Regions from separate parts of the Bacillus basilensis genome, predicted to be linked through region 2. Evidence: a T-box and tRNA genes for the amino acid it is inferred to sense, from the RefSeq annotation. Region 2 holds a T-box; the other holds one or more tRNA genes.
What was found. A T-box is a leader RNA that pairs with one kind of tRNA and senses whether it is charged. The one in region 2 lies ahead of argS (arginine--tRNA ligase), so its partner is inferred to be a tRNA-Arg.

Region 1 (23,186 bases), on a different contig from region 2:
CACATTTCATTCATACAATATCTTGACTAAATAAACACCCAACTTACACATACACGGCTCTGGCTTAAGCAAGGAGGGTTATACCAGTTGAAGGAAAAAGCGTATCAATCTAAACCGTTACTCACAAAGAGAGAGAGAGAAGTATTTGAATTGCTGGTTCAAGATAAAACAACAAAAGAAATTGCGGGTGAACTTTTTATCAGTGAAAAAACAGTACGCAACCACATCTCAAACGCAATGCAAAAGCTAGGAGTTAAAGGACGTTCACAAGCAGTTGTTGAGCTTCTTCGCATGGGAGAGCTCGAACTATAAGAAAGCAGCCGACTTTTATGTAAAGAGTCGGCTATTTTTCTGTCTAAATTTTGAACTTAAAAAAGGTATCTCAGACTTTGAGAGAGAAGGTATGTTTAAGAAAAAAACGTTAAAAATAACTATTTTAAACATGATGAGGAAAAAGCTGTACATTTAGAAAAGCGAGTTCCGTTTTTATTAGAAAGTAAATTGAAAGAAGAAGGGGCTTTGTTTTATGTTGCTCCAAATTTCACGCCGCATGTCGTAGTAGATGGGCATTTAATTACAGGGCAAAATCCGCAGTCTAGTATGGAAATAGGAAAAGATATAAGAAGAGCTGTAAATAAATTATAGAAAAAGTGCTCGCTACTCATAAAGGTAGCGGGTATTTTTTCTATAGTGTAAATGGAAAATCCCTTAAACTAAAAAGAGGTATTGAGTATAGTGACTTCATTTATAATTAATGTGGCGTTATGTGCTAATTTATTATTATTGCCCTTACTGTTAGGAAGAGTGCACGGATTGTCGCCATTTGTTATCGGAATTGTATTGTTTGTTGCATCACTCTTTGGTATTGTGTCTAGTTTTATTACTGGAAAGATTGTCCCTTCGTTTGGACATGTGAATATGACTTATGTAGCGTCTGTCATTATGATTGTTGGCTTTTTAATTTTAGGGTTTATTCCGAATGGAAGTATAGTCGTTATTATATTGGCGATTATTTTAACGTTTATGAGTTATTCAGCCATTCAAGTATCATTAAACACATTTATACCGAAAACATTACATTCAGCTAAAGTTGGAGTAGGTCTTGGTTTATATAATTTAATTAATTTTTTCGGTATGGCATTTGGACCAGCTGTAGCAAGCAAAATTATGGAATCTACAAATAGTTATCGTTTGAATTTTATTTTAATCGTTATGTTAATTTCTGCTCATTTCTTCTTATTAATAGGAATGTCTTCTTTCCAAAAAAAGATGGAGCATTAAATATGTACTTTATATAGAAGAAACCGACTTTCCTATAGAAGGTCGGTTATTTTTCTGTCTTGCAAATTATGAAAAAAAGGAGCAAAATAAAAAAGGTCCTAGTCTATACAGGTACAAATGAAAATTTTCATACAGAAGCAGTTTAAGTTAGCGAACTTAAAGTTTGTAAAATATAATGATAAAATAAGATGATGAATGAGAAAACGGGTGATGAAGTTGAATAGAGCAATCGGTGTTATCGATTCAGGAGTTGGTGGTTTAACAGTAGCGAAGGAATTAATTCGTCAGTTGCCGAAAGAGCGCATTATATATTTAGGGGATACAGCACGTTGCCCTTATGGTCCGCGTTCTCGAGAAGAAGTGCGTCAATTTACGTGGGAAATGACGGAGCATTTACTAGATTTAAATATCAAAATGTTAGTTATTGCGTGTAATACAGCAACTGCAGTTGTATTAGAAGAGATGCAGAAACAATTACCAATTCCGGTGGTAGGAGTTATTCACCCAGGATCACGTACAGCTTTAAAAATGACAAACACGTATCATGTTGGGATTATTGGAACAATCGGAACGGTGAAAAGTGGTGCATACGAAGAAGCGCTAAAGTCTATTAATAACCGTGTTATGGTAGAAAGTTTAGCGTGTCCGCCTTTCGTTGAGCTTGTAGAGAGTGGTAATTTCGAAAGTGAAATGGCATATGAAGTTGTAAGAGAAACGTTGCAACCGCTGAAGAATACTGATATTGATACACTTATTTTAGGTTGTACACATTATCCAATTTTAGGCCCTGTTATTAAACAAGTAATGGGAGATAAAGTGCAACTAATTAGTTCTGGTGATGAAACGGCGCGTGAAGTAAGTACAATTTTATACCATAGTAAAATGTTGAATGAGGGAGAGGAACAAAGTGATCATCTCTTCTTAACAACAGGAAAAATAGGTCTATTTAAAGAAATTGCATCAAAATGGTTCGGTCAACCGATTGAAAATGTGAAACATATTCATTTAGAAAAAGAATAATAGTAGAATCCATATAAGTAAACTCCTGAGAAATCAGGAGTTTTTTTGTTTATAGGAAGCACAGCTTGTTCTAAAAAATGAAACAGCTCGTATACATAATAGTACAAACTTAGATTTTAGGGGGGAATGGCATGCCTAAATCCACTTTTAAATGGGTTGTTGGTGCTACTGTGAGCGCTGTTTTACTAACAGGGTGTGGCTTTATAAATCAGGAGAAAGCAACGGAACAAATTGATCCGCCAAAACAAGTTACGTATACAGAGGGTGGAAAGAAAGAAGTAGCTAAGAAAGATAAGCAAGGACAAACGGTGAATAGAGAACTATACCTTGTTGATAAAAATGGCTATGTTGTGCCGCAAACGTTAGCTATACCTACTCCGAAAGCAAATGAGGTCATTCAGCAAACGTTAGAGTACCTTGTGAAAGATGGACCGGTAACGAATTTATTACCGAATGGGTTCCGTGCAGTCATTCCAGCGAATACATCGATGACCCTAAATTTGAAAAAAGATGGGACGGCAGTCATTGATTTCTCTAAAGAAATGAAAAACTATGCGAAAGAGGAAGAACGTCAAATCATTGAATCTATTGCATGGACGTTGACGCAATTTAAAGAAATAAAACAAGTGCAGTTCCAAATAAATGGTGAGAAATTGGCGAAGATGCCTGTTGGTGGTACACCGCTTGGTGAAGGCGTGAGCCGTGCGAACGGTATCAACTTCGATGATGAACAAGTAGCGGATGTAACAAATACAAAACCAGTTACCCTTTATTTTATGGCGCAAAATAATAATAAACAGCAATACTACGTACCAGTAACACGCCGCGTTGTAGAAGGAAAAGAAAATGATTATGCAACCATTATAGATGAACTTGTAAAAGGACCGATTCATCAATCGCTCCTGAATGATTTCAATCCAGGAGTTAAGCTGATTACGAATCCGAAATTACAAGACGGAAATCTTACATTAAACTTTAATGAAAATATATTTATAAACCCAGATAAAAATATGGTTTCAAATTACGTATTGAAGTCATTAGTTTTATCTTTAACAGAAAAGAAAGGCGTAAAAAGTGTTTCTATTGAAGTGAATGGTAAAGCGAATCTTATAGATGAAAAGGGCGGAAAATTAATAAAACCTGTAGATCGTCCAGAAAACGTGAATACAGGTAGTTTTTAATCGTCGATAATTTGATATACTTAAGTAAGAAAGAGGAATTGCTTTTTGGGTTCCTCTTCTTTTATTGTATACATATCATACATTTAAATTTGGCTATACTAACAAATAGTTATGAGGAGGTTATTTTTATGCGAGTAGATGGTAGAGAGAAAACAGAATTACGCCATATACATATTCATACGAATTATTTAAAACATCCAGAAGGATCAGTGTTAATTGAGGTTGGGGATACAAAGGTAATTTGCTCAGCGACAATTGAAGAGCGTGTCCCGCCGTTTATGCGTGGAGAAGGAAAGGGCTGGGTAACAGCTGAATACGCGATGATTCCACGTGCAACAGAGCAACGTACAATAAGGGAATCAAGCAAAGGGAAAGTAACAGGGCGTACAATGGAAATCCAGCGCTTAATTGGACGAGCATTACGTGCGGTAGTTGACTTAGAAGCACTTGGTGAGAGAACGGTTTGGATTGATTGTGATGTTATTCAAGCTGATGGTGGAACGAGAACAGCTTCTATTACAGGTGCATATGTAGCAATGGTATTAGCTTTCGAGAAGTTATTACAAGCAGAAAAAGTATCTAAAATTCCAGTGAAAGATTATTTAGCAGCAACTTCAGTAGGGATTGTGGAAGAGCAAGGTGTTGTTTTAGATTTAAACTATGCAGAAGATTCTAAAGCAGACGTTGATATGAACGTAATTATGACTGGAAAAGGCCAGTTTGTTGAAGTACAAGGAACTGGAGAAGAAGCGACGTTCAGCAGAGCGCAGTTAAATGAATTACTTGATGCTGCAGAACAAGGCATTTTCCAACTGATTGACATGCAAAAAGAAGCGTTAGGTGACATCGTATCTCATATAGAGTAGAGGTGGAAAATATGAAACAAGTTGTTGTAGCGACAAAAAATATGGGGAAAGTACGTGAATTTGCTGAGTTATTTGAGCGATTTGATTTAGAAGTGAAATCATTACACGATTTTCCTCATATTGAAGAAGTAGAAGAAACTGGTGAAACATTTGAAGAAAATGCGATCTTAAAAGCGGATAGTTTGAGTAGACAGTTGAATGCAATCGTAATTGCGGATGATTCAGGTCTTATTGTAGATGCTTTAAACGGGAAACCAGGCGTATATTCAGCTCGTTTTGCTGGAGAACCGAAAGATGATCAAGCGAATATTGATAAAGTTTTACAAGAATTAAATGAAGTAACGTTTGAAAAGCGTAAAGCTCGTTTCTACTGTGCATTAGCAGTTGCTTTCCCTGAAGGGGATAAAAAGCCTGTCATTGTAAACGGGACATGTGAAGGATTTATTTTAGAACAACGCCGCGGGGAAAACGGCTTTGGATATGATCCGATTTTTTATGTGGAAGAATATAAAAAAGCGATGGCGGAACTAAGTTCAGATGAGAAAAATGCTATTAGTCACCGCGGACGTGCTCTACGTAAGCTAGAAGAAAAAATCCCTGAATGGTTTTTAGGAGAATAAGGGAGAGAGATTGATGAAAGCTTTAATCGTAAGCGATAGTCATAGCTCTGTGAAGGAATTACAGCAGTTAAAAGAGAAGTATGAAGGGAAAGTAGATATCATGATTCATTGCGGTGATTCAGAGCTAACGCCTGCTCATGAAGAGCTGCAAGGTTTCCATGTGGTAAAAGGGAATTGTGATTATGCTAACTTTCAAGATGAAATTGTAACTGATGTAGACGGCATTCGTTTCGTAGTTGTGCACGGACATCGTCATAACGTGAAAATGACGTTACAAACATTAGCGTACCGTGCAGAAGAAGTAGGGGCGCAAGTTGCATGCTTCGGACACTCTCACGTATTAGGTGCGGAATTAATCGACGGCGTTTTATTTATTAATCCAGGCAGTATTTTATTACCGCGTCAGCGTGTAGAAAAGACATTTGCCTTATTAGAAATGGATGAAAATCAAATGGAAGTTCGTTTTGAAACACTAGACGGACAGCTAGTTGAACAAGCAGTTTTTAAAAGAGGATAATAAAAATTATCCTCTTTTAAAAAAGGTGTTGACTTTATGTATGGTTATACATATAATAAATATTGTCGATAGGGCAAAAGCGCTAACGAAGAAAAATAAAATAACATATGCGGGTGTAGTTTAGTGGTAAAACAAGAGCCTTCCAAGCTCTGGTCGAGAGTTCGATTCTCTTCACCCGCTCCATGTCCCAGTAGCTCAGCCGGATAGAGCATACGCCTTCTAAGCGTACGGTCGGGAGTTCGAATCTCTCCTGGGACGCTAAGAAAACCTTGTTATCTTTTGATAACAAGGTTTTTTGTTTGTCTACAAATTGATGTATGTGCAAGAGGTTTAAAAATATTATAACGAGATATATGATAATGAGTATATGCAACAGATTAAAGTGCATTAAAAAGAGCGCTTAAAAACGCTCTTTGCTAGTCAGTTATATTATTTGTTTGTTCAGACTCATCAAATGGTTTATGCACGTATTGAAAACCGTATCCAGCTTCAACGAGAACCTCATCAACCTTTTCTAAAAATTCTTTGCCCCATTCAGTAAAAAGATATTTCCCGAATATCTTAATAACAAAACCATACCCTTTTACTTCAGGATACCTTTCGTAAACCTCGTCACTTTCTATAAAGCCCAAATACAAATTGATTTTTTCTTGCAGTAATTCAATATGTTTTTCCTCATCAGACCAGTCTAATTCATCAGCGATGACTAAATAGGCTATTTTTTCTTCTTTATTGTAGCCCATAAAATCAACTTTTTCTAATTCGTATAAAGACATAAGTACACCTCTTATCTATTGTTTTCTTCTAATTTCAACTTTAGTTGGAGGTATTTCCGTACCGCCTACAAAAGATGGTTTCCCTTTGCCTCAACTATTCTTATATCTTCTAGATCTTTATTGGCTCCTAGAAAATCAAGTCTTGTCTTTATTCCTGTTTTATCAGTCTTTAAAGTTATTTGTTCTACTACTGTATCTACCTCTTTTGAGAAGTCCTTATGTACTTCTTTTTCAAAGGCTTTCCCAGCTTCTTGATTTATTCCTATTTGTACCTGGCTTTGGGCTTTTACTGCTTCTCCTATAATATTTTCACAAGAAAATGATACCATATCTATACATTAGCTAGTGTATGTTAAACAAGCGATGAAAGAATCGCTTATATATTGTAGATAATAGGTGGGCCGGAAGTTCGGATCTCTCCTGGGACGCTAAAAATTGATGTTTTGGTGTAAGAGATGGGGGTAGGAATGAAATAGCATAATTAATACGAGTGAAAGATTATCACAAGAAGTGATTACTTATAAGTTTCGCGTCTAGTTTGGGTTATAATTGTAGCTCATTCTTAATATCTGTAACCTTTCCTTCGATATTAAGCAGTTGTATATGTAATTCTTTTTCTTAAATAAAAGGAGCATCGTTTATGCGCCCTGTTCCTCATAGTATTTAATTTAAAGAATCAATAGGTTTATGATGGAAATCGAATTCATATCCAGATGCCCCTAATTAATCACTTACAATGTTATAAAACTTTTTACCATTCTAGTACGATTGAGCATCCGTTGTCGGAACTTATCCCCGGCAGTGTGTTACAATTAATAGAAGCGGAAAACGAGAATCTCCAATTGTGACTGGACGTGTGATTGGTTGGACAGTTTAAGAAGGTTGTATAAAAAAGGGAGATGGCGCAAAGATGGCGAGAGCAAAAGAGAATGATTTAACGGAGAAATTGGCAGAAGGTCAACGTAAATATGGTGACGGCAACTTTACAATACAGAACATCGGTGATGAAACTAACCCGAATTGGACTGTCGTAAAAAATGTGAGGAAGGGATCGGCAGGCATTCGCGAAGAGGAAGATATATTAAGACTGCGATCAAAATATATAAAATAGTACGGAAATGGGCGGGTCAGGAGTTCGAATCTCTTCTGGGGCGCTAAGAAAACCTTGTTATCTTTTGATAACAAGGTTTTTGTTTGTTTTAAATTAATTATTAATAAACTTCTCAAAGACAAAACCATAATCTTTCACGTTATATTGTTTCTTCGTATCAACGAGCCAGTTAAAGGCGATTTCGTTTATTTCTTTAAATTGTTCTGCCAAATTTACTTGTGCGTTTGAAATACGGCTAAAAGCATTAGATGCCATATCTAGACTTTTATGTGCATACTGCAATGTGATGTCGTTGTCGTATGAAATTTCTTCGATTTTAAGTAAAGCCTTATATAAATCTTTTAATTCTTCAATATGTTTTTTATGAACATCAATTGAGTAATGCTCATCGCCCATTTGAAACTTAATTTCTACATCTAAATCAATCGTTCCGGCAGTTTCAAGTGCTACGTTTTTAATTTGATATTTGCTATAACTAAAGCGGCGTAATGTACGTTTTTTACTTGTCGCACTTGTGCCATCTAGGTGAATTAATCCTTTGTTTGTGAAACAATATTCATCTGATTTTGATTTGATTAGAAAATAAATTTTCTCCCCATCTTCATGCATCACGTAATCATCGGCATCAACTTTATCGTAATCTTTCGGTGTAATGACAGAACCTACATCGCTTAATCCTAAAACATCTGCAGCCATTTTTTTAAACATACATAATCCCCCTTTTAAATTAAATTCTTAATTGTATAAAAATATATTAACATGATTTCGATAAAGTGTTTTCTTATAATTAAAAATATTTGAAGGGAAGTTGAGAAAAGGAACGAATAATTATTTCAATCCAAAATTATTTAGTAAATCTATTAGTTTAAGAGTGGATTTTCCGAAAAATAACCAAGAGAAAAAAGTTAATTTTGCATGTGATTATAGAGAAATTCCGTGAAAGTACCTCAAACGATATGAGGTGTTTTTCTATCCCTTTTTGAAATCTTACAATTCTGTAAGGTAACTGTAAGGTAGTTCGATGGTAACGAATTACTAATCCTCTATAATAAAGGTAACAACGATAAAACGAGGAGGAAGAAATGATGAAAGGATTAATCGTAACGGGTTTAACAGTTGCTTTCGGGTTTGTAGCATATGAGAAATTAACGTATGTAGTTGATGTTGTAAAACATTTAATCGCTTAGAGGAAACTACCATGAGAGGGAAAGGGAATGAGTGAATGAATGGAATGGTTATTTGGAATTATAGGTACTTGTAGTGTAGTGTTATTGTTCTTTGTCCCAAGTGGTATACTTAGTTCGACGACGAGTTTGTTCTTCTTAAGTTTGTTTGCTTGTACGATGCTTATCATTATGTTTTTAATGAAGCGGAGTAAACCAATCTTCTATTTTAGCATGATTGTTATGGCAATTATTGTTCTCCAAATTATTACCCTTGTTATATACCCCACTATTATAAAGGCTTTCCAATAATGATGAATCCTCTGCTTTCATTGCTGAGGGTTTTTATTTGTACATTTTTAATTTTCGGTAAGGATTTGTTTATATTGAAATATAAAAATTAAATATTTTCATATTTCAAACAAAGGGTTTTGGGATGTTGTGTTCTCATTACTCATTTGATATATTTACTTTAAAGATAATTAAAATCTAGAAAAAGAGGCGGACGTATGGATAAAAAAGAAAATACGGTCGTATTGTTTCCGCAGCTATCAGAGCGATATATTGATGAAGGTTTTTTAGCGCTGAAAGAGCGGAAATTCGAAGATGCATTGCGCTGCTTTGAAATATTACGTCAGTATAATGCAGAAACGGAACAAACGGAACTAGCTTCAGTTATTTGTTTGTTAGAGTTAAAACATATGGAAGAAGCGAAAGACAAATGTGAACAGTTGCTTGAAGCGGGAGCTGTATTATTTGGTGATATTCTTGAAACGTATGTGACGATTTTAGTTCAAACAAATGATTATGAAGGCGTTATTGAAACCGTTGAAAAAGTATTGCAAACGAAGGATATAATGCCTGAGCAAAAGGAAAAATTAGCACAGCTCGCTTTATTTGCAGAAGGTATGTTAAATGAAGTGGATACGTCACTAGTCGATTCGAATTTTGAGTTGGATGAGTTTACTAATGAAATGTTTGGAGAAAACTTTGGGCAAAAGCTAAGAGCGATTCAGCAACTTTCGTTAAAAGACTTGGATCTTGCATTACCTATTTTAAAGAAATTTTTAATAGACGAAAAACAGCACCCTTATTTGAAAACTTCTATTTTGTATAAAATGGTAGAAAATCAAATAGAAGAAGAGATAGAGGTAGAAAAGTTTGGGAATACGATTAAGGTAATTCCAGCATTTACAGGTCATAATGAGGAGCAATCCGATAACATTATACATACATTATCAAACCGATTAGAGCAAAATTATCCTGATATATTTGATGCGATGGTTACATATTGGAAAGAATTGCAAATTAGCGTTTTCCCATTCGCTCTATTAATGGATAAAGTGGAGATTTGGGCTGCTGTTTTAGAGAGAATTGGTAGAAAGCGTTTCGGATTGACTATTGATGAAGAAGAGCTTATGACAGCGTATAATATTGAATTAGAAGAGTTTCATATTGCCTATCAATGGTTATTGCGTGTTGAAAGAGAAGGATATTTGCCCGTATAATTATGAAAAAGAATCGTTCGGTTCTTGAAACGAGCATATTCTATGTTATAATGTAAGGGTTGCAAAAGGCAGAAAACTGCCTGTTTGTAAGAGAAGAGAAGTGTAATTCTCTTACTTAATATGTTTCATATTATTCTCGAACAAAATATACCGTAATTGTCTTTTAGGCAATTAGTAGATTGGAACATTATATCTGAAAGCTTTTGCTAGAGGATTATTTGTACTTTTGTTATTTCAAAAAAGAGATAATGAAGATCTTAATCTATAGAGGTATGTGCATACATTATTATAGTTGGAGGGAAAGAATAAATGGCTGCAAAATGGGAAAAATTAGAAGGTAACGTAGGCGTTTTAACAATCGAAGTTGATGCTAAAGAAGTAAACAACTCTATCGACGCTGCGTTCAAAAAAGTAGTAAAAACAATTAACGTACCAGGTTTCCGTAAAGGGAAAATGCCTCGTCCGTTATTCGAACAACGCTTTGGTATCGAATCTTTATACCAAGATGCTTTAGACATCATCTTACCAAAAGCATACGGTGAAGCGATCGATGAAGCTGGTATCTTCCCAGTTGCTCATCCTGAAATCGACATCGAGAAGTTCGAAAAAAATGCTAACCTTATCTTCACTGCAAAAGTAACAGTGAAACCTGAAGTTAAATTAGGTGAGTACAAAGGTTTAGCGGTAGAAAAAGTTGAAACAACTGTAACTGACGAAGATGTAGAGAACGAATTAAAATCTTTACAAGAGCGTCAAGCTGAACTAGTTGTTAAAGAAGAAGGAACTGTTGAAAACGGTGATACAGCTGTAATCGACTTCGAAGGTTTCGTTGATGGCGAAGCATTTGAAGGCGGAAAAGGCGAAAACTACTCTCTAGCAATCGGTTCTGGTACATTCATCCCAGGTTTCGAAGAGCAAGTAATTGGTCTTAAATCTGGTGATTCTAAAGACGTTGAAGTATCATTCCCAGAAGAGTACCATGCTGCTGAATTAGCTGGCAAACCAGCAACATTCAAAGTAACAATTCACGAAATCAAAACAAAAGAACTTCCTGAGTTAAACGACGAGTTCGCTAAAGAAGCAGACGAAGCGGTTGCAACTCTTGATGAATTAAAAGCAAAACTTCGTACAAACTTAGAAGAAGGCAAAAAGCACGAAGCTGAGCACAAAGTACGTGACGAAGTAGTAGAATTAGCTGCTGCTAACGCTGAAATCGAAATTCCAGAAGCTATGATCGACACTGAGTTAGATCGTATGGTTCGTGAATTCGAGCAACGTTTAAGCCAACAAGGTATGAACCTTGAGCTTTACTACCAATTCACAGGTACTGATGCTGACAAGTTAAAAGAGCAAATGAAAGAAGACGCTCAAAAACGCGTAAGAATCAACCTTGTTCTTGAAGCTATCATTGAAGCTGAAAACATCGAAGTTACTGAAGAAGAAGTAACTGAAGAAGTTGAAAAAATGGCTGAAATGTACGGTATGCCAGTAGACGCTATCAAGCAAGCTCTTGGAAGCGTAGACGCTTTAGCTGAAGATCTTAAAGTTCGTAAAGCTGTAGACTTCTTAGTAGAAAACGCTGCATAATAAAATAACAAGGCACGATTTTAATCGTGCCTTGTTTTATAAATATAGAAATATATTTATAAAACTTTTCGATGAAGAAGGAAAACTTCCTTAATAAGTCGAATATACATATTTCAAAAGTTTTAAAAACTTTTTATTTGTACATAACTAGTCATATTATTTGTATTTCTCGCCACGTAGTGACATAATATGTATTTACATACGATACATTTATCGTGTACATACGAAGGCAAGAGGTTAGCACTTTGTAAGGGGTGTGAAAATATGTTTAAATTTAATGATGAAAAAGGGCAATTAAAATGTTCTTTCTGTGGTAAAACACAAACGCAAGTTCGAAAGTTAGTTGCAGGTCCAGGTGTTTACATTTGTGACGAGTGTATCGAACTTTGTACTGAAATTGTACAAGAGGAGCTTGCGAAAGACGAAGAAGTAGAATTCAAAGATGTACCGAAACCGGTAGAAATTCGTGAAATCTTAGATGAGTATGTCATCGGACAAGATAACGCGAAAAAAGCACTAGCGGTAGCGGTATATAACCATTACAAACGCATTAATTCTAACAGCAAAATTGATGATGTAGAATTAGCGAAGAGTAATATCGCACTTATCGGGCCAACAGGTAGTGGTAAAACATTACTGGCACAAACGTTAGCGCGTATTTTAAATGTTCCATTTGCAATCGCGGACGCAACATCTTTAACTGAAGCTGGATACGTTGGGGAAGATGTAGAAAACATCTTACTTAAATTAATCCAAGCAGCGGATTATGATGTAGAAAAAGCGGAAAAAGGAATCATTTATATTGATGAGATTGATAAAGTGGCACGTAAGTCCGAAAATCCATCAATTACACGTGATGTATCTGGTGAAGGTGTGCAGCAGGCACTTCTGAAAATTTTAGAAGGTACTGTAGCAAGCGTTCCACCTCAGGGTGGTCGTAAGCATCCGCACCAAGAGTTTATTCAAATTGATACAACGAACATCTTATTCATCTGTGGTGGAGCGTTTGATGGCATCGAGCCAATTATTAAACGTCGTCTTGGTGAAAAAGTAATTGGATTTGGTTCTGAGAAGAAAAATGCTGATGTAAATGAGAAGCATGTTTTATCTCACGTATTACCAGAGGATCTTTTAAGATTTGGTTTAATTCCAGAGTTTATCGGTCGTCTTCCAGTTATTGCGAACCTAGAACCGCTTGATGAAGATGCTCTTGTTGATATTTTAACGAAACCGAAAAATGCACTTGTTAAGCAATTCCAAAAACTATTGGAGCTTGACGATGTTGAGTTAGAGTTTGAAGAAGGCGCACTAATTGAAATTGCGAAAAAAGCAATTGAACGTAAAACGGGTGCTCGTGGACTTCGTTCTATTATTGAAGGCTTAATGCTAGATGTAATGTTCGAACTTCCATCTCGTAAAGATATCGAGAAGTGTGTTCTTACAAAAGAAACAGTAGCTGATAATGCACCGCCAAAATTGGTGTTACAAGACGGTACTGTACTTGATACAAAAACATCTGCATAATGCGAGGGAGAAACAGCAATTTTTATAATTGCTGTTTTTCTTTATGTTTAGCTATGTTCCTCCGCGGAAATACTAAGAGATAAAACATTGCGGGAGGAAATAAATGATGAGCTGGACAAATATATTTTTACTTGTTCAACTTGTTTTTGGTGTAATTGTCGGATTGTATTTTTGGCATTTACTTCGAAATCAGCGAACACAAAAAGTTTCAATTGATCGAGAATCGAAAAAAGAATTAGAACAGCTTCGTAAAATGCGCGAGATTTCTTTAACAGAGCCGCTTGCGGAAAAGGTACGTCCTACATCCTTTTTAGATATTGTAGGGCAAGAGGACGGGATTAAGTCGTTAAAAGCGGCTCTTTGTGGTCCGAATCCACAGCATGTGATTATATATGGCCCGCCAGGTGTCGGGAAGACAGCGGCAGCACGTCTCGTATTAGAAGAAGCGAAACGAAATCCGAAATCTCCATTTCGCACAAATGCAACATTTATTGAATTGGATGCGACGACAGCTCGGTTTGATGAACGTGGTATTGCAGATCCTTTAATCGGTTCGGTGCATGATCCAATTTATCAAGGTGCTGGTGCAATGGGGCAAGCGGGTATTCCGCAACCGAAAAAAGGTGCGGTAACAGATGCACACGGTGGTATTTTATTTATTGATGAGATTGGTGAACTACATCCGATTCAAATGAACAAGATGTTAAAGGTGCTAGAAGATCGGAAAGTGTTTTTGGAAAGTGCATACTATAGTGAAGAGAATACGATGATTCCAACGTATATACATGACATTTTTCAAAAAGGTTTACCAGCCGATTTTCGCTTAGTTGGGGCGACGACACGTTCGCCAGAGGAGATTCCTCCTGCTATTCGATCGCGCTGTTTAGAAGTGTTTTTCCGTGAGTTAGATACAGAAGAAATTCAAAAAGTAGCGAAGAATGCAGCTGACAAAGTGGAAATGCAAATTGGTGAGAATGGTATTGAAATGATCGGGATGTATGCAAGAAATGGACGAGAAGCGATTAATCTTGTACAAATTTCAGCTGGAATGGCAATAAATGAAGAGCGTTCTTTCATTAAAGATGAAGATATAGAGTGGGTTGTTCACTCTAGTCAGCTTACACCGAAGTATGAAAAGCGTATTTATCCTATTCCGAGAATCGGTCTTGTAAATGGACTTGCTGTGTACGGACCAAATACAGGTGCGTTATTAGAAATTGAAGTAACAGCAATCAAGGCGAAAGATAAAGGATCGGTAAATGTTACCGGAATTGTTGAAGAGGAAAGTATTGGTAGTCAAACGAAATCAATTCGCCGTAAAAGTATGGCGAAAGGTTCTGTAGATAATGTATTAACAGTACTTCGTTCTCTAGATGTGTTGCCAGAAGGGTACGATATACATATTAATTTTCCAGGCGGGATCCCGATTGATGGGCCTTCGGCAGGAATTGCTATGGCAACAGGTGTATATTCAGCAGTGCATCGTACGTATGTGAATAATGAAGTAGCGATGACCGGTGAGATAAGTATACACGGAGAGGTGAAACCTATTGGTGGTGTGTATGCAAAAATAAAAGCCGCGAAAAAAGCAGGTGCTAAGAAAGTTATCATTCCTGCTGAAAACATGCAACCGTTTTTATACACAATAAAAGGAATTGAAATCATTCCTGTTCGTAAGTTAAATGAAGTATTTGAGCTAACATTTATGCAGGAAAATATGCATCGAGAGCTTGATATACATACTGCTGTGGACGAAACAGATGCACAATCAATGTGAGAATGAAGATAATAACATTTGCCAGACTTCGTTTAAGTTTGTATGCTTAAGCGGAGTCTTTTTTTCTTTTTATAAGGGAAAAAAACGAGGGATTTACAATTGCGGAAAATCTCTGCAATTGCATCTAGATGTATTGTAATATAAAATAGTTGAACAGGAGTTTAATTTATTATGGAGGTGCTATGTCTAGTATGAATACGAATGAAAGAATCGTACCCCTCCTACCATTAAGAGGCGTTCTCGTATATCCAACGATGGTTCTGCATCTTGATGTAGGACGTGATAAATCGATACAAGCACTAGAGCAGGCGGCAATGGATGAAAATATCATCTTTTTAGCAATGCAAAAAGAAATGAATATCGATGATCCGAAAGAAGATGACATATATAGTGTAGGTACAGTGGCGAAAGTGAAGCAAATGTTAAAATTGCCGAACGGTACGCTTCGTGTCCTTGTAGAAGGTTTACATAGAGCAGAAGTAGTAGAGTTTATCGAAGAAGAAAATGTAGTGCAAGTTTCTATCAAAACGGTAACGGAAGAAGTGGAAGATGATCTAGAAGAGAAAGCTCTTATGCGTACGTTACTGGAGCATTTCGAACAATATATTAAAGTTTCGAAAAAAGTTTCAAATGAAACATTTGCAACGGTAGCTGATGTAGAAGAGCCAGGAAGATTAGCTGATTTAATCGCTTCTCACTTGCCAATTAAGACGAAGCAGAAACAAGAAATTTTAGAGATTATATCTGTGAAGGAACGATTACATACACTTATTTCAATTATTCAAGATGAACAAGAGTTACTTAGTTTAGAAAAGAAAATTGGACAAAAAGTGAAACGTTCAATGGAGCGCACGCAAAAAGAATATTTCTTACGTGAGCAAATGAAGGCGATTCAAACTGAACTTGGCGATAAAGAAGGTAAGGGCGGGGAAGTTGAAGAACTTCGTGAGAAAATTGAACAGTCGGGAATGCCTGAAGAAACAATGAAGGCTGCACTGAAAGAATTAGACCGTTATGAAAAGTTACCAGCAAGTTCTGCGGAGAGCGGTGTTATTCGCAATTATATGGATTGGTTATTAGCACTTCCGTGGACAGAAACAACAGAAGATATGATTGATCTTGTTCATTCTGAAGAGATTTTAAACAAAGATCATTACGGTCTTGAGAAAGTGAAAGAGCGCGTGCTTGAATATTTAGCGGTACAGAAGTTAACGAATTCATTAAAAGGACCTATCCTTTGCTTAGTAGGACCTCCTGGGGTCGGAAAAACTTCGTTAGCGCGTTCAATTGCAACATCATTAAATCGTAATTTTGTCCGTGTTTCCCTTGGTGGTGTACGTGATGAATCTGAAATTCGTGGTCACCGTCGTACGTATGTTGGAGCGATGCCAGGACGTATTATTCAAGGTATGAAAAAGGCGAAATCAGTTAATCCAGTCTTTTTATTAGATGAGATTGATAAAATGTCTAACGATTTCCGTGGAGATCCATCTGCAGCATTACTTGAAGTGTTAGATCCAGAACAAAACCATAACTTCAGTGATCATTATATTGAAGAACCATATGATCTATCGAAAGTTATGTTTGTAGCAACTGCAAATACACTTTCAAGTATTCCAGGTCCATTACTTGACCGTATGGAAATTATTTCGATTGCTGGCTATACAGAACTTGAAAAAGTTCATATTGCTCGTGAACATTTATTGCCGAAACAATTAAAAGAGCATGGCTTACGAAAAGGTAATTTACAAGTACGTGATGAAGCACTTCTTGAAATTATTCGTTATTATACACGTGAGGCTGGTGTTCGTACGCTAGAGCGCCAAATTGCAAAAGTTTGCCGTAAAGCAGCAAAAATTATCGTTACAGCAGAACGCAAGCGCATTGTTGTAACGGAAAAAAATGTTGTTGATTTACTTGGTAAGCACATATTCCGTTATGGGCAAGCTGAAAAAACAGACCAAGTTGGTATGGCGACAGGTTTGGCGTATACAGCAGCAGGCGGGGATACACTTGCGATTGAAGTCTCTGTAGCGCCAGGTAAGGGGAAATTAATTTTAACAGGGAAACTTGGGGATGTTATGAAAGAATCAGCACAAGCTGCGTTTAGTTATATTCGTTCTCGTGCAGAAGAGCTTCAGATTGATCCGAATTTTCATGAGAAAAATGATATTCATATTCATGTTCCAGAAGGAGCAGTTCCAAAAGATGGACCGTCAGCAGGTATTACGATGGCAACGGCACTTATTTCTGCACTAACAGGTATTCCTGTAAGTAAAGAAGTGGGGATGACAGGTGAAATTACACTTCGTGGCCGTGTATTACCAATTGGTGGTTTAAAAGAAAAAACATTAAGTGCTCACCGCGCAGGTTTAACTAAGATTATTTTACCAGCGGAAAATGAGAAAGATTTAGATGATATTCCAGAGAGCGTAAAAGAAAACCTTACGTTTGTGCTTGCATCTCATTTAGATGAAGTATTGGAGCACGCATTAGTAGGAGTGAAACAATGAAAGTAACAAAAGCAGATATTGTAATTAGTGCTGTTAAACCAGAACAATATCCAGACAGTGATTTACCAGAAATTGCATTAGCAGGTCGTTCAAATGTCGGGAAGTCTTCCTTTATTAATAAAATTTTAAATCGTAAAAAGTTAGTACGTATTTCTTCTAAACCAGGAAAAACGCAAACGTTGAACTTTTTCTTAATCAATGAGATGATGCATTTTGTTGACGTTCCAGGTTATGGATATGCGAAAGTATCTAAATCAGAGCGCGCAGCATGGGGCAAAATGATTGAAACGTACTTTACAACGCGTGAGCAATTAGACGCAGCTGTATTAGTAGTTGATTTACGTCACCAACCAACAAACGATGACGTAATGATGTATGATTTCTTAAAGCACTATGAAATCCCAACAATTATTATTGCAACGAAAGCCGATAAAATTCCGAAAGGAAAATGGCAAAAGCATTTAAAAGTTGTAAAAGAAACGCTTGCTGTTGAAATTGGCGATGAAATTGTTCTATTCTCTTCTGAAACAGGACTTGGAAAAGAAGAAGCATGGAAAGCAATTCATAAAATGACAAAAACAAAAAACGCGTGACGAATGTCGCGCGTTTTTTTCTTTATACATTTTTAGCGTACATTTAACGTAACTTCAATATTTCCTCGTGTTGCTTTAGAGTAAGGACATACACCATGAGCAGCTTCTACAAGTTCTTGTGCTTCGCTATGTGAAACGCCAGCGACATGTACATCAAGTACAGCAGATAGGCCGAAACCACCATCCGTATCTTTTCCGATAGAAACGTGAGCAGTTACTTCTGTACTTTCTACTTTCACACGTTTTGTACGAATGACAAGTTGTAAAGCACTATCAAAACAAGCGGCATAACCAGCAGCAAATAGTTGTTCTGGGTTTGTTGCCTCTCCGCCTGCACCACCTAGTGCTTTCGGCATTTTCACATCAAGATTTAATATGCCGTCATCTGAGACTATTTTTCCGTTTCTTCCACCTGTAGCAGTTACTGAAGCAGTATATAATTTATCCATGTTTATTCCCCTTTTCTATCATTAATTGTTTTCATTGTTTCAATTAGTTTATTTAATTGAATTAATAAAGAACGATATTCTTGTTCTGTAATTCCTAAATTTGTTGCCATTGTTGTCGGTAATGAACAAGCCTTTTCTTTTAAATCTTTACCTTGTTCTTTTAATTCAATACAAACTTTTCGCTCGTCTTCTTTGGAACGAACGCGTTTTACAAGTTGTAATGATTCCATTCGTTTTAACATAGGCGTTAACGTACCGGAATCTAAAAATAGACGTTCTCCAATTTCTTTGACTGTGAGTCCATCTTGCTCCCATAGTACGAGTAAAGTAATGTACTGGGGATACGTAATACCCATCTCTTCTAAATATGGTCGATAAAAGCGGGTAACTTCTTTAGAACAGGCGTAAATAGAAAAACAAAGTTGGTTATCTAGATGTAAAGAGTCCTCTGTCATACATAACTCCCTTCTAATTAAGTTGTGCACAATTTAATTTTGTAAAACCAATATAACGAAAAAGAAATACAATGTCAAATACATTGTATTGAGAAAGTGTTTGCTACATTTTGGAACAATCATACATATTTTCCTTCATGATGAAAGAAGATAGGAAAGATGATGTTATAATTCATATGGAATAGTTTCCATCACTTGATTATGAGTGCTTTTTTTGGTAACGTACAAATAGAGTTATTAATTTATAATCATTATAAAGTAGGAAGTTTTTATTAGTTTTACTGAATCTCCTTTATTACATACGGAGAATAAATAAAAAAATAATCGGTTGTTCACACGATTGTCAGATTCATAAGAGGAAAGTTGTATTATGATAGTAGATAAAGTGATAAAACGGGTGAAGGGGGACATGCTGCGTGCATATTCTTGTTGTTAGTGTAAATTATCGAACAGCCCCTGTAGAATTTCGTGAGAAACTCACATTTCAGGCAGCAGAGCTAGAGCAAGCAATGACGACATTACAAAATCAAAAGAGCGTGTTAGAGAATGTCATTGTATCAACTTGTAATCGCACTGAGATTTACGCTGTTGTCGATCAATTACACACGGGACGGTATTATATTAAGAAGTTTTTAGCTGATTGGTTTCAGCTTGAAATAGAAGAAGTCGCACCATATTTAACTATTTTTGAACAAGATGGTGCAATAGATCATTTATTCCGCGTAACGTGCGGTTTAGATTCTATGGTAGTTGGAGAGACGCAAATTTTAGGTCAAATAAAAGATAGCTTTTTAGAAGCGCAACAAGTAAAAGCGACAGGCACAATCTTTAATGAATTGTTTAAGCAAGTCATTACATTAGCAAAACGTGCTCACTCAGAAACGACAATTGGTGAAAGTGCGATGTCTGTTAGTTATGCTGCTGTTGAGCTTGGGAAGAAAATATTCGGCGAGTTAACAGATTGTCACATACTTATTCTTGGTGCTGGCAAAATGGGTGAACTTGCACTGCAAAACTTATATGGAAGTGGTGCTCGTAAAGTAACAGTCATGAATAGGACGCTTTCAAAAGCAGAAATAATGGCTGAGAAATATATGGGACATGCAAAACCTTTAAGTGAATTACAATGTGCATTATTAGAAGCAGATATTTTAATTAGTTCAACTGGGGCATCAGAGTATGTCATTACGAAAGAGATGATGACAAAGGTAGAGAAAATGCGCTCTGGCCGTCCTTTATTTATGGTTGATATTGCAGTGCCACGTGATATTGATCCGGCGATTGATGAGCTAGAAGGTTCTTTCTTATATGACATTGATGATTTGCAAGGAGTAGTGGAAGCGAACCGTGCTGAACGTTTGAAAGAAGCAGAGAAAATTCAATTTATGATTGAAGAGGAAATTGTTTTATTTAAAACGTGGTTAAGTACACTTGGTGTCGTTCCGTTAATATCAGCTCTTCGTGATAAGGCACTTGCCATTCAAAGCGAAACGATGGAAAGCTTAGAACGAAAAATACCAAATCTTAGTGATCGTGAGAGAAAAGTAATTAGTAAGCATACAAAAAGTATTATTAATCAATTATTAAAAGACCCAATTTTAGTAGCAAAAGAAATAGCTGCTGAAGAGGGGGCAGACGAAAAATTAGCGTTATTTGCAAAAATCTTTGATTTAGAAATGGAAGATGTAGAAAGTTGTGCGGAAGAAGTAGAACATAAAAGAGTGTGGACACCATCCGTTCCATCTTTATAACTTGGAAGGATGATCGGATGAGTTTTTTAAATAACAGTATTATTTATCATATTGCAATTATTTTATATGCTTGTAGCATTAGTTTATATTTTATAGATTATTTCCAAAGTAACCGAAAGGCGAACCGATTTGCTTTTTGGTTACTTTCGATTGTATGGGTTCTGCATTCTATTTTTATGTTGCTTAGGGCTACAGATTCAGAAACGAACCCTCTTTTAACTTTATTATCAGGGATTTATTTTTATGTTTGGCTATTGATTACGATGTCGTTAGTCATTAATCGATTTATGAGAATCGATTTTTTAGTCTTTTTTACAAATGTTGTCGCATTTGGCGTAAGCGCTTTTTCTATTTTTACGCCGCTCGGAAAGATGTCACCAGTACTTGCAGAGCAATTGGTTTCGGAACTTGTATATGTACATGTCGGTATGGCTATTATCTCTTATGCAACATTCACTGTATCGTTCATTTTTTCTATTATGTATTTATTGCAATATCGCCTATTAAAGAAGAAGAAATGGAATGCGAGATTAAGAAGGTTAGGGAATTTACCGAAGCTAGAATCGATGTCTTACGGATTAAATTTATTTTCTGTTCCATTTTTCTTACTAGCTATTTTATTAGGATGCATATGGGGATATACAAAATTGGACAATTTCCATTGGTATGATACGAAAGTGATCGGGTCTTTTGTCGTTCTATTTGTATATTGTGCTGGCCTATATTTACGAGCGGCAGATGTGTTGCAAGGGAAGAAAATAGTGCAGTGGAACATCGGGGCATTTCTCGTAATGCTAATTAATATTTTTCTATTAAGCAGTTTATCCAACTTCCACTTTTGGTATTTATAATGAGGAGAGAAAATTATGCGCAAAATTATTGTAGGGTCACGAAAGAGTAAATTAGCACTAACGCAAACGAACTGGTTTATTGATCAGTTAAAAGCGCTAGGTTTACCATATGAATTTGAAGTGAAAGAAATCGTCACAAAAGGCGATGTTATTTTAGATGTTACTCTTTCAAAAGTAGGCGGAAAAGGCTTGTTTGTTAAAGAGATTGAACATGCGTTACTTACGAAAGAAATTGATATGGCTGTACATAGTATGAAAGATATGCCGGCCGTACTTCCAGAAGGATTAATGATCGGTTGTACACCGAAGCGTGTGGACCCTCGTGATGCTTTTATCTCAAAAAGCGGAGCATCGTTTAAAGAGTTAGCAGAAGGCGCTATTTTAGGTACGAGTAGTTTAAGACGTAGTGCACAATTATTAGCTGCGAGACCAGATTTACAAGTGAAGTGGATTCGTGGAAATATCGATACACGTTTACGTAAATTAAAAGAAGAAGATTACGATGCAATCATTTTAGCAACAGCTGGATTACAAAGAATGGGCTGGGATGATGAAGTTATTACAGAACATTTAGATGAGACGTTATGTGTACCTGCTGTAGGACAAGGTGCATTAGCGATTGAGTGCCGTGAGGATGATACAGATTTATTGCAGCTGTTATCACATATAAATGATGCTGTAACAGAAAGAACAGTGGCAGCGGAGCGAGTATTTCTTCATAAACTTGAAGGTGGATGCCAAGTTCCGATCGCTGGATATGCAACTCTTACAGAAAACGATGCAATCGAATTAACAGCTCTTGTCGGGTCTATGGACGGTTCTGTTTTATTGAAAGAGACAGTGGTAGGAAATGATCCAAAGGAAGTAGGGTTAGAGGCCGCGGACCGTTTAATTAAACAAGGCGCAAAAGAACTCATTCTTGCTGAGAATAAGGGGCAACAATAAATATGAACGCTCTCGCTGGCAAAACGGTATTGATTACACGTGCCCAGCATCAAGCAAAACAAATGAGTGTAGCGGTGAAAGAAAAGAGCGGAATTCCATTGGAAATTCCGCTTTTGCGTATGGAAGGTATGTCTTATAGGCAAATTCAACATATAGCAGGGCAGTTGCATTCATATGACTGGGTTATTTTTACGAGTAAAAATGGGGTGGCTTTTTTTCTGGATAGTTTGAGAAAGAGGCTACCCGTAACGACTAAAATTGCTGCAGTAGGCGTAAAAACAAAGTTAGAGTTAGAAAAGCGAGGCTATGTAGTGGACTTTGTTCCAACTTCATTTGTTGCAGAAGTATTTGCAGAAGAGTTTGTAAAAAAACTAAGTGGAAGCGAATGCGTTTTATTTCCGAAAGGGAATTTAGCAAGAGATGTCATTCCAGTTGCACTTCGCGAAATTGGTGTTTCTCTAGATGAGCTAATTGTATATGGTACGAAAGAAAATGTAGAGAAAAAGCGAGAGCTTATAGAAGCGTTAGAAGCAGAGAAAGTAGATATTATTACATTTACGAGTCCTTCAACTGTTACTAGTTTTGTTCGTTTACTTGAGGGTACAAACTGGAGAGAATGGACAAAAAAATGTACAATTGCTTGTATAGGTCCTATTACGGAAAAAGAGGCGAGCCTTTATTTTCCGCATGTTATTATG
Region 2 (8,702 bases):
TCTTTACATCTTTTTGTATCACTTTCATTGCAATTTCAATCGCTTTTGCATTTCTATTTTTCACTAATACTTTTGCATAATGATATAGAACTTCTGTATGCTCACCATCTACTTGTAGTGCTTCTTCAATCTGCGCTTGTTCTTTATCTATTTCATCCATCGCTCCATATACGTAGGCAATCGCATCTAATCGCCATATTTCAGGTACTTCGTCTGCTAATTGTTCCAGTTCAGTCAGTAACTCTTCCTGAAGATTCATCTCTACTGAAAGCTGTGCCAAATATTCCATATTAATATGCAGCGGCTCTTCTTTCATTGCCTGAACCATATGACTTTGTTCTTTAGAGCGGTTTTCTTCTTTTTCGTATATTTCTGCAAGCTGTAAATGTACACCTACGAAATTCCCATCAAGCTCTAAACATGTTTCATACGCTTGTTTTGCTTCCACCAATTGCCCTAATGCCATAAGTGTTTCACCAATTCGGTAATAAGGTAATGCTGTTGCCTTTTGTTCTATCGCCTGATTATATCTTTTCATCGCTTGGCCGTACTGCCCAATAGATTCATATAAAATACCTGTATAACAACCGAATTCACTTACTTCATTTCTTTCTTTGTGTAGCGTTCTTAAAAATGCTATCCCTCGTTGTACAAATACAGTTCCTTTAATTCGATTCACATATTCATCTAACGCACTTGCTACATTATATTCGCTCTGCTTTATACCACTCTCTAACTTAGACAACGCTACTTTAAACCCTTCTTCATTTCCACCAAGTTCAACCTCAGCATCCCATAAAACCATTCCCGCATTCATATGAAAATCTTGACTCTTTTCAATTTGTTTTTCAATACCGAGAATATATTCTTTTGCTTCCATGTATTGCTCTCTTGCCATATAAACTTGTGTAAGTCCGAAATGAGAATAAACATCCTCATCATTTTCTTCTAAAGCACGCTTATACAATACTTCTGCTTCTTCCAGACTATCATTTTGAAAGTGATAATCACCTAATTTTACGTATAGAGGTGCTTTATCATCACAATTCTCAATACCTTTTGATAAAATTTCTTTCGTACTTTCCTCATCCTTCAAATCAGATTCGTATATTTCCGAAAGTTTCGTATAAATGTAAGGTGCATTGCTATCCAAATGAATCGCTATTTTAAGCCCTTTTATCGCTAAATATAATTTCCCTAAATGATGCGCACATCTCGCTCGCTCATACCATACATGTGCTTCATTTTTATACTCTTTTAACAGATCGTTAAAGATTTCATACGCTTCTTCATATCTTTCTAAATCTATTAATATTAACCCGTGATTCGTTAAAGTGAATCTTTCTGGACTACGTTCTAAAGCAACTTGAGAAAACTGCAATGCCTTTTCAGATTGATCGATATACATATATGATAATGCGAGAAAACTCCAAGCAATCGGCTGATCTGCATCTAATTGTAATGAGGAACGAAAACTTGAAATTGCTTCTATATAACTTTCCTGTTCAAAAGCATATCTTCCGTTTATTAAATGATATAAAGCACGATTATTTTTCTTCTCAACACTCGCGAGCATTTGCCCTGCTTTTTCTAATTCTTGAAGGCGAATAAAGCACTGCGCACCATGTAATTTAACAAAATCTGAGTTCGGAAACCTCTCCATTAACTTTTCAATACAAGATAAAATAAACTTATTATCTACTTCAACATCTAAATGTTTAATCGTATATAACCACGTATTCGGATTATCACTCGTCTCTTTTAAAAACTGTACTAAGCTATGAATCCCATCTTTATCTTGTTCATCTAAATGATCCGTTAAAGAAAAAATGGATTTAAAATAATGATTTTCTTCTTCATTTAAAAATGATAATTGTTCCTTCTTTTCTTTCGGAACAAACGTAATCGCTAAACAACCTGTATAACGATATTTTTCTTGTAACTTACTATATTCCACAATAACTGGTTCTATAAAGTTCGGATCTTGAACATAAAAAGCTTGTAACGTATCATCATATCCAGCTAGCACTTGCACATGTGAAGCATGCTCAATATCTATACTTAATAAAACGGGAATCGCCTGATCTAGCAGTCTCTTATAATTTTCCACATTCCCTTTAAAATAACGATATTCATAACCTAATTCTTCTAAATAAGAAACAGTATCTGAAAACTTCGAGCCAGTCATATCAAAAATAAACTCTGCTATTTCATCTTGTGTACGTTTTTCTCCCCATAACTGCAACATCATTTCTAAACTTGTCGGCACACAATAATTATCCTTTTGTACAATTGGAACTATAGGTAAGTGAACCTTTTTTCCATCTGGATTTTTTTCTAAATTATGATATAAAGACTCTTTTAAACTTTTTTCTTCTTTTAATAACTGTTGTAAATCTACAAGTTTATTCATTTTGTAAAACGCTTCTGCACGTAAATGTACAAAATAAGCTTTATAAGCATGATAAGGGAGCTGATTATTTATATTATCTATTACCGCTAACATCTCTTCATACTTCTCTAAATCTAATAAATATTTTACCTTTTCAAAATGAAAATATGGTACTTGCGGGAACTTTACAATCGCATCATCAATTAGCTGTAATGCACGTTTTTGTTCTCCTTTATTCGCATATAACTGTGATAATAAATAGGTAGATAACTCTTCACAATCTTTATGCTGCATGCCAGCTATAAATTGTTCTTCTGCTTTCTCCCATTCACCTGTATGCATATAGACGTAGCCCCATTTATCAAATACAGCACGTGCACTGTACTCTTCTGCCTTTTTCATATAAAAAAGGGCTTCTTCATTTCGTTTCATTTCTAGCAAACATCGTACTAACGTAAAATATGTTTTCGCTAAAAGATCAACTTTTATTTCTTCTTTATTTACCTCTTCTAACGAATCTTTTAACAACTGTTCTACTTCAAGTATTTTCCGCTCATCGATTAACTCATCACAATATAAAGAGAGCGTTCTCATATTTGGGAATTTTTTATATGCATAGCGAATGAGGAATGAACTGTATTGGTGCATAAGCCCTTCATCAGTAAGACGTATTAATATATCAAACTCTTTATGTGAAGGAATATTAGCAAGCCAATTCTTCAAATAAGATAAAGTATTCTTTTCTTTTATATATGAAATTTCATTATTTATTTCCTGTAATCCATCTATAAATCTCTTGTCTTTCAAACAAGCATCTAACTGCTTAAAATCTAGCATGTATTCACCTCGAATATTTATTTAAACTGCTACTTGCTTAGATTTTACACATCATATAGTAGGTATTCAACTAAAATCACTTATAATGAGTGGTATTAATTAATATTATTCAAATTTATAACAAAATATAGTAAAAATGATTGTTTTTCTCTGTATTTTGTTTGATTATATGTAATAACGTAACATGTGGATCTTATCTTTCGAAAGGTGAACTCTGTACATAAAATTATATCGGCGATAATTCAAATATATCAGCGATTATATGTCGAATATCGACATTCAGCGACATTTTTCATCGTATTACTACCCTTTAACATACTATTTCACCAAATGTAATTTTCATATTCGGAGCGTATACTAAAGAGGAATGTAAATGATATGCTTTAAAAAATCGTAGTTCAGCTTCATATTGAGCTAGCGCATCATCATATGTTAATTCCCTGGCCATTAAACGTTCTATAAATTGCTGTTTATCTCCTGGATTGCCCGCTATTCCCTCTTCTTTTAAAGAATGATACAAATCGTTTTTATCTTTGTAATGTATATTAGCGTCTAAAAAATTCACTTTATCACTCACTCGACACTCAATATTTTTCACACCTAATTCACTTAAATACATCGGTATTTTCATGCCGATATTGCCATCTTTACCGTTTCTCTTCGTATCACATTCAAATAATTTTTGCAAAATACCTAGCTGAATAATTTCCGATTGCTCCTCCCCATCTAACACGTATGAAGACATATTTGAAATCCAATGTGGTTCAAAACAGATTATTTTTCCGCCCTTTTTAACTGAATGCATCATTTTTTGTAGCATCGTTTTTGGTGAACTCATATGTAACAAGAAAGCATGACAAATTGCCATATCGTATGTATTGTTCAATTCAATTTCTGTAGCATCTCCCTCAATAAATTCTGATTCATATGGGAGTAAACGAAACAACTCTCTCGCTTCCGCTATTAATGTTTTTCCACTATCAATGCCTGTATACTTGGATCCTTTTGGAAGTAATGGCATTAATATTAAGCCTAAATAACCATATCCACAACCGTAATCAACGATATGTACTGGCTTAGTGATCTTCCAAACTGTATTTACTAAAAAGCTTACATAATCGTCATTGTAATATAAGTCTCTTGTGTTTTTTAAATATGTTAGTTTACTGTTCCAATCGTACGTTTCCAAGTTGAACGCCTCCTTTTATATACAAAACTACAGTTCTCTATATAATAGCCGTATTCCTACGTCATTCCTAAAATTTCAAAGCAAAAAAGCTAGTGTATTTTAAAGATACGCTAGCTTTTAATTCGGAAGAAAGGTAGATAACTAGAAGTTTAATTCGAACAATCACAATCTAAACAATCCGTACAGTCTACATCACCACAATCTGATTTTCTCTTTCTTTTGTTTCTTTTAAGATAATAATACAGCAGCCAAATCAGTAGTGCGCAAATAACAAAAGCTATTATTGCTTCTGTATACTTGTTTTGAATTATAAAACCGATTCCACTTCCGCCTGAAATAAAAATTAGAATTAAGTAAACCCAGAACATTTATGTAAATACCTCCGTTACTATATACCTTAAGATAATATCCATATAACACTAGACGAAATGGATAACCCCATACCATTACCGCTTAATACACCGGTAGTTACTCTTAGCAAATTTGTGCTGCTTCTCCGTTTCCACTTTTGGGTGAAACCATCAATGAGTAACGGAATTTGAGCAGAAAATGATAGTATGATTGCCAAAAGAAATGAAGGGGTTATATAAAAATAAATTGGAAACATTAAAATACCGATAAGCATGCCTGTACAACGCGCACATAAAGGTATGTACTTTTGTAGTTTAAGGAAACTTCTTTCCGCTCTTCTATGACAAGGAATTTGCAAAATTAAAGTTCGGATCAATATGAATCACCCTCTCTAAAAAGATTTTAATTGATTTTGCAAAAGAATTATATATCTAATAAAAAAACAAACCAGGTTCATACTAAAACCGGTTTGTCAGTTTACTACTATGCTACATCTCCTCAGGAGCATCCACCCCAAGTAAACGTAATCCTTCTTTTAATACAACCGTCACAGCATACACTAATGCCAGTCTGCTATCTTTCTCTTCGCTCTCTTCCAATATACGCACATTTCCATAATATTTATTAAACGATTGTGCTACATCTAATACGTATTTCGAAATGATTGATGGCCCATTTTTGGTGAAGGCTGCTTCAATTATTTGCGGGAATTTGTTTAGTAATTTTACGACACTCCAACTATGATCATCTTTTAATACAAACGTACACGTTTCAAATTCTACACTTTCTTTTCTTAAAATAGAGCAAGCACGTGCATGTGTGTACTGGACATATGGGCCTGTTTCACCTTCAAATTTCAGCATGTTTTCTAATAAAAATTCGATATTGTGCATACGTTCGTTTTTTAAATCGTGGAAGATGACTGCACCAACACCGACTTGCTTTGCTACTTCTTCTTTTTGCTTTAAGTTTGGATTTTTCTCTTCAATATTTTGTTTTGCAAGTTCGATTGCTTCCTCAAGTACCTCTTCAAGTAAAATAACTCTCCCTTTACGTGTCGACATTTTCTTACCATCTTTTAAAATGAACCCAAACGGTACATGTTCCATTCCATCAACCCAAGTATATCCAAGCTTTTTTAATACAGTGAAAAATTGATTGAAATGTAAACTTTGTTCCGGGCCAACTACATATAATGCTTTATCAAATGCGTATGTGTTTTGACGATATAACGCTGCTGTTAAGTCACGCGTTGCGTAAATAGTCGCACCATCTGATTTTCTAATTAAGCAAGGCGGCATTCCCTCTTCTTCTAAATTAACAACTAATGCACCTTCTGACTCTTCAAGCAAATCATGTTCCTCTAAAATCCCAATAAAGTCTTCCATTAAATTATTATAAAAAGCTTCTCCTTGATAATTAGTAAATTCAACACCGAGAAGTTCATAAATACGAGAAAATTCTTTTAAGGATTCGTGACGGAACCAATTCCAAAGCTCAACTGCTTCTTCATCACCTTCTTCTAATTTCTTAAACCAAGCGCGTCCATCTTCTTCTAGTTCTTCGTCGTCTTTTACCTCTTCATGGAATTGAACATATAACTTAAATAGTTCACGTATTGGATCCTCTTTAACTACTGCTTCATTTCCCCATTTTTTATAGGCGGTAATTAACTTTCCAAACTGTGTTCCCCAATCCCCAATATAATTAATTCCTACAACTTCATAGCCACATTTTTCAGCGATATGTTTCAGGGAATTTCCAATCATTGTAGAACGTAAATGCCCCATCGAAAAAGGCTTCGCGATATTTGGAGAGGAATAATCGATAACGACCGTTTTTTCACAGCCAATGTGATTTTGGCCGTACTCTTCTTTCTCCGCTAAAACCGTTTTTAATACTGCATCACTTACAGTTTCACGATTAAAAAATACATTTACGTAAGGACCAACAGCCTCTGTTTTCGTAAAGAACGGGTCACTTAATTTCTCCGTAACTTCCTTTGCGATTAAAGCTGGTGATTTTTTATATTGCTTCGCAAGTGAAAAACATGGGAACGCTGCATCTCCAAAATCATCTTGTTTCGGTGTTTCAATTAATTCTAAAATTTGGTTTTGCGTTAATTCATCCTTTAAAATACTGGATAAACTTTTCGCAAAATGCGTGTTATAATCCATGAAATAACCTCCTTATTTTTTAAAACACAAAAAACTCGTCTCTAAAAAAGAGACGAGTTTTAACCCGTGGTACCACCCTTGTTGTTCATTACAAACCACTTTCCCGTTTATAACGAGGACAGGGGGCCTCGGCTTACTCTACTATTCGTTCAAGAAGCATCTCCGAAGTGCGCTTCATCTTTTTCTTCCGCACTAGGCTCACACCATCCCTAGCTCGCTTTCCGTCTAAAAAAGACTACTCTCTTCATCACAGACAGTATATTTAATTAATTATTGCTTATTATACATCTTTTCAAACAATTAGCAAAGGTCAATTACACCAAAGTGAAACTTAGCACTTTTTCTTTTGTATACGTGAAAATTATGTTTTTCAAATCTAGAACTACGGAAATGATCTTTCAGAACGACACGCTTTCTCGCCACACGCTTCGCTTCCGCAATTGTTTCGTCAGTAATATCATGATACAAAGCGAAGTGTTTTAACCCTTTTATTCCATCTGATTCTATGACAGTTTCTTCAAACATTGGATCCAGATAAACAACATCATAACTATTATCCTCACATTGTTTTAAAAACTCAAAATGCCCCGTTTGCTTTACATTAATTCGTTGCATTGCTTCATCAATTTCAGAAACGGATGAAGACCATGTTTGCAAACCATTTCCCATGATGTAAGCCATATATTCATTGCCTTCAAGTCCTGTTACTTTTCCGCTTTCACCAACAATATAACTAGCTACAATACTATCTGATGCCATACCGAGCGTACAATCTAACACTGTCATTCCGCTCTCTAATTTAGCAGCTTGTACAAATGGATCGTGTTCTCCGCGCATTAACCTTTTCACACGAAACATCGCTGAGTTTGGATGAAAGAAAAACGACTCTTCCGTACCTTTTGGATAAATAGCTAATCGGTTTTTGCCCACAACAAGTATATCTTGTTCATACTGCTCATGCAGTGTATGTACTGGTATGTCATTACGTTTAACGAAAGAACTATTTAATTCTGCTGCTACCTTATTTGCATAATCTGTCATTTCTTTGTTTGTTCTTCCTGCTGTTGTTACTATCATTGTTTCACCTCTATATAAAGAAAAGAGGGAGATTTACTCTCCCCCTTCTTTAGCAATTCTTTTCGAAAGCTTGTTCTAAGTTCGTAATAATTTCGTCCATAGTTGCACCTTCAATTTCATGACGGTGAATGAAGTGAACAACTTCTTTTCCTTTTAATAATGCCATTGATGGTGAAGATGGAGGAATTTCTCCGAAGTATTCACGCATTTTTGCAGTAGCATCTTTATCTTGACCTGCGAATACAGTTACAAGATGATCAGGTTGTTTTTCAGCACGAACAACTGCTTGACCTGCTGATGGACGTGCTAAACCAGCTGCACAACCACAAACAGAGTTTACAACTACTAAAGTTGTGCCTGCCGTGTTTTCCATAAATTCTGTTACAGCTTCTTCTGTAGTTAACTCTTCAAATCCAGAACGTACTAATTCTTGGCGCATTGGAATTACCATTTGGCGCATGTATTCTTCATAAGCATTTGACATCTTGTAATCTCTCCTTCAACTTTCATTCCAAGTTCATCATATCACGCTCTATTAATAGGTGCAAAAGAAACATAACGATGATTTCATTTTTTTGAAGGGATTTCACAAACCCCTTCACGGCAATGTCCAACTGGGACAAGTTTTCTATTGTTAGCGATATAATCGTATACTTTACTTCCAAATCCAAGTACGATA

Region 1: it encodes a tRNA-Arg, which carries the amino acid that the T-box ahead of argS (arginine--tRNA ligase) is inferred to sense. The anticodon was not compared.

The regions. Positions count from the first base shown of each region.
Region 1 is NZ_JBNTQO010000019.1:37,028-60,213, reverse strand. It holds gene gerE (spore germination transcription factor GerE) at 88-312, shown strand; partial or broken gene ACQVV1_RS25075 (type 1 glutamine amidotransferase domain-containing protein) at 436-645, shown strand; partial or broken gene ACQVV1_RS25070 (MFS transporter) at 733-1,281, shown strand; gene racE (glutamate racemase) at 1,492-2,301, shown strand; gene gerM (spore germination protein GerM) at 2,433-3,482, shown strand; gene rph (ribonuclease PH) at 3,611-4,348, shown strand; gene ACQVV1_RS25050 (XTP/dITP diphosphatase) at 4,360-4,968, shown strand; gene ACQVV1_RS25045 (metallophosphoesterase) at 4,982-5,485, shown strand; tRNA gene ACQVV1_RS25040 (tRNA-Gly) at 5,595-5,668, shown strand; tRNA gene ACQVV1_RS25035 (tRNA-Arg) at 5,670-5,743, shown strand; gene ACQVV1_RS25030 (DUF6572 domain-containing protein) at 5,902-6,261, opposite strand; gene ACQVV1_RS25025 (hypothetical protein) at 6,327-6,590, opposite strand; gene ACQVV1_RS25020 (hypothetical protein) at 7,172-7,372, shown strand; gene ACQVV1_RS25015 (PH domain-containing protein) at 7,466-8,080, opposite strand; gene ACQVV1_RS25010 (hypothetical protein) at 8,599-8,847, shown strand; gene ACQVV1_RS25005 (hypothetical protein) at 9,045-10,043, shown strand; gene tig (trigger factor) at 10,353-11,630, shown strand; gene clpX (ATP-dependent protease ATP-binding subunit ClpX) at 11,895-13,154, shown strand; gene lonB (ATP-dependent protease LonB) at 13,261-14,931, shown strand; gene lon (endopeptidase La) at 15,114-17,444, shown strand; gene ysxC (ribosome biogenesis GTP-binding protein YsxC) at 17,441-18,037, shown strand; gene ACQVV1_RS24975 (organic hydroperoxide resistance protein) at 18,070-18,486, opposite strand; gene ACQVV1_RS24970 (MarR family winged helix-turn-helix transcriptional regulator) at 18,489-18,941, opposite strand; gene hemA (glutamyl-tRNA reductase) at 19,358-20,692, shown strand; gene ACQVV1_RS24960 (cytochrome C assembly family protein) at 20,710-21,543, shown strand; gene hemC (hydroxymethylbilane synthase) at 21,559-22,488, shown strand; gene hemD (uroporphyrinogen-III synthase) at 22,491-23,186, shown strand, end outside.
Region 2 is NZ_JBNTQO010000029.1:13,185-21,886, reverse strand. It holds gene ACQVV1_RS28470 (bacteriocin-processing peptidase family protein) at 1-3,229, opposite strand, end outside; gene ACQVV1_RS28465 (class I SAM-dependent methyltransferase) at 3,540-4,418, opposite strand; gene ACQVV1_RS28460 (hypothetical protein) at 4,568-4,786, opposite strand; gene ACQVV1_RS28455 (DUF2085 domain-containing protein) at 4,816-5,145, opposite strand; gene argS (arginine--tRNA ligase) at 5,258-6,946, opposite strand; T-box leader at 6,992-7,206, opposite strand; gene ACQVV1_RS28445 (class I SAM-dependent methyltransferase) at 7,247-8,023, opposite strand; gene ACQVV1_RS28440 (BrxA/BrxB family bacilliredoxin) at 8,073-8,507, opposite strand; gene ACQVV1_RS28435 (thiol-disulfide oxidoreductase DCC family protein) at 8,591-8,702, opposite strand, start outside.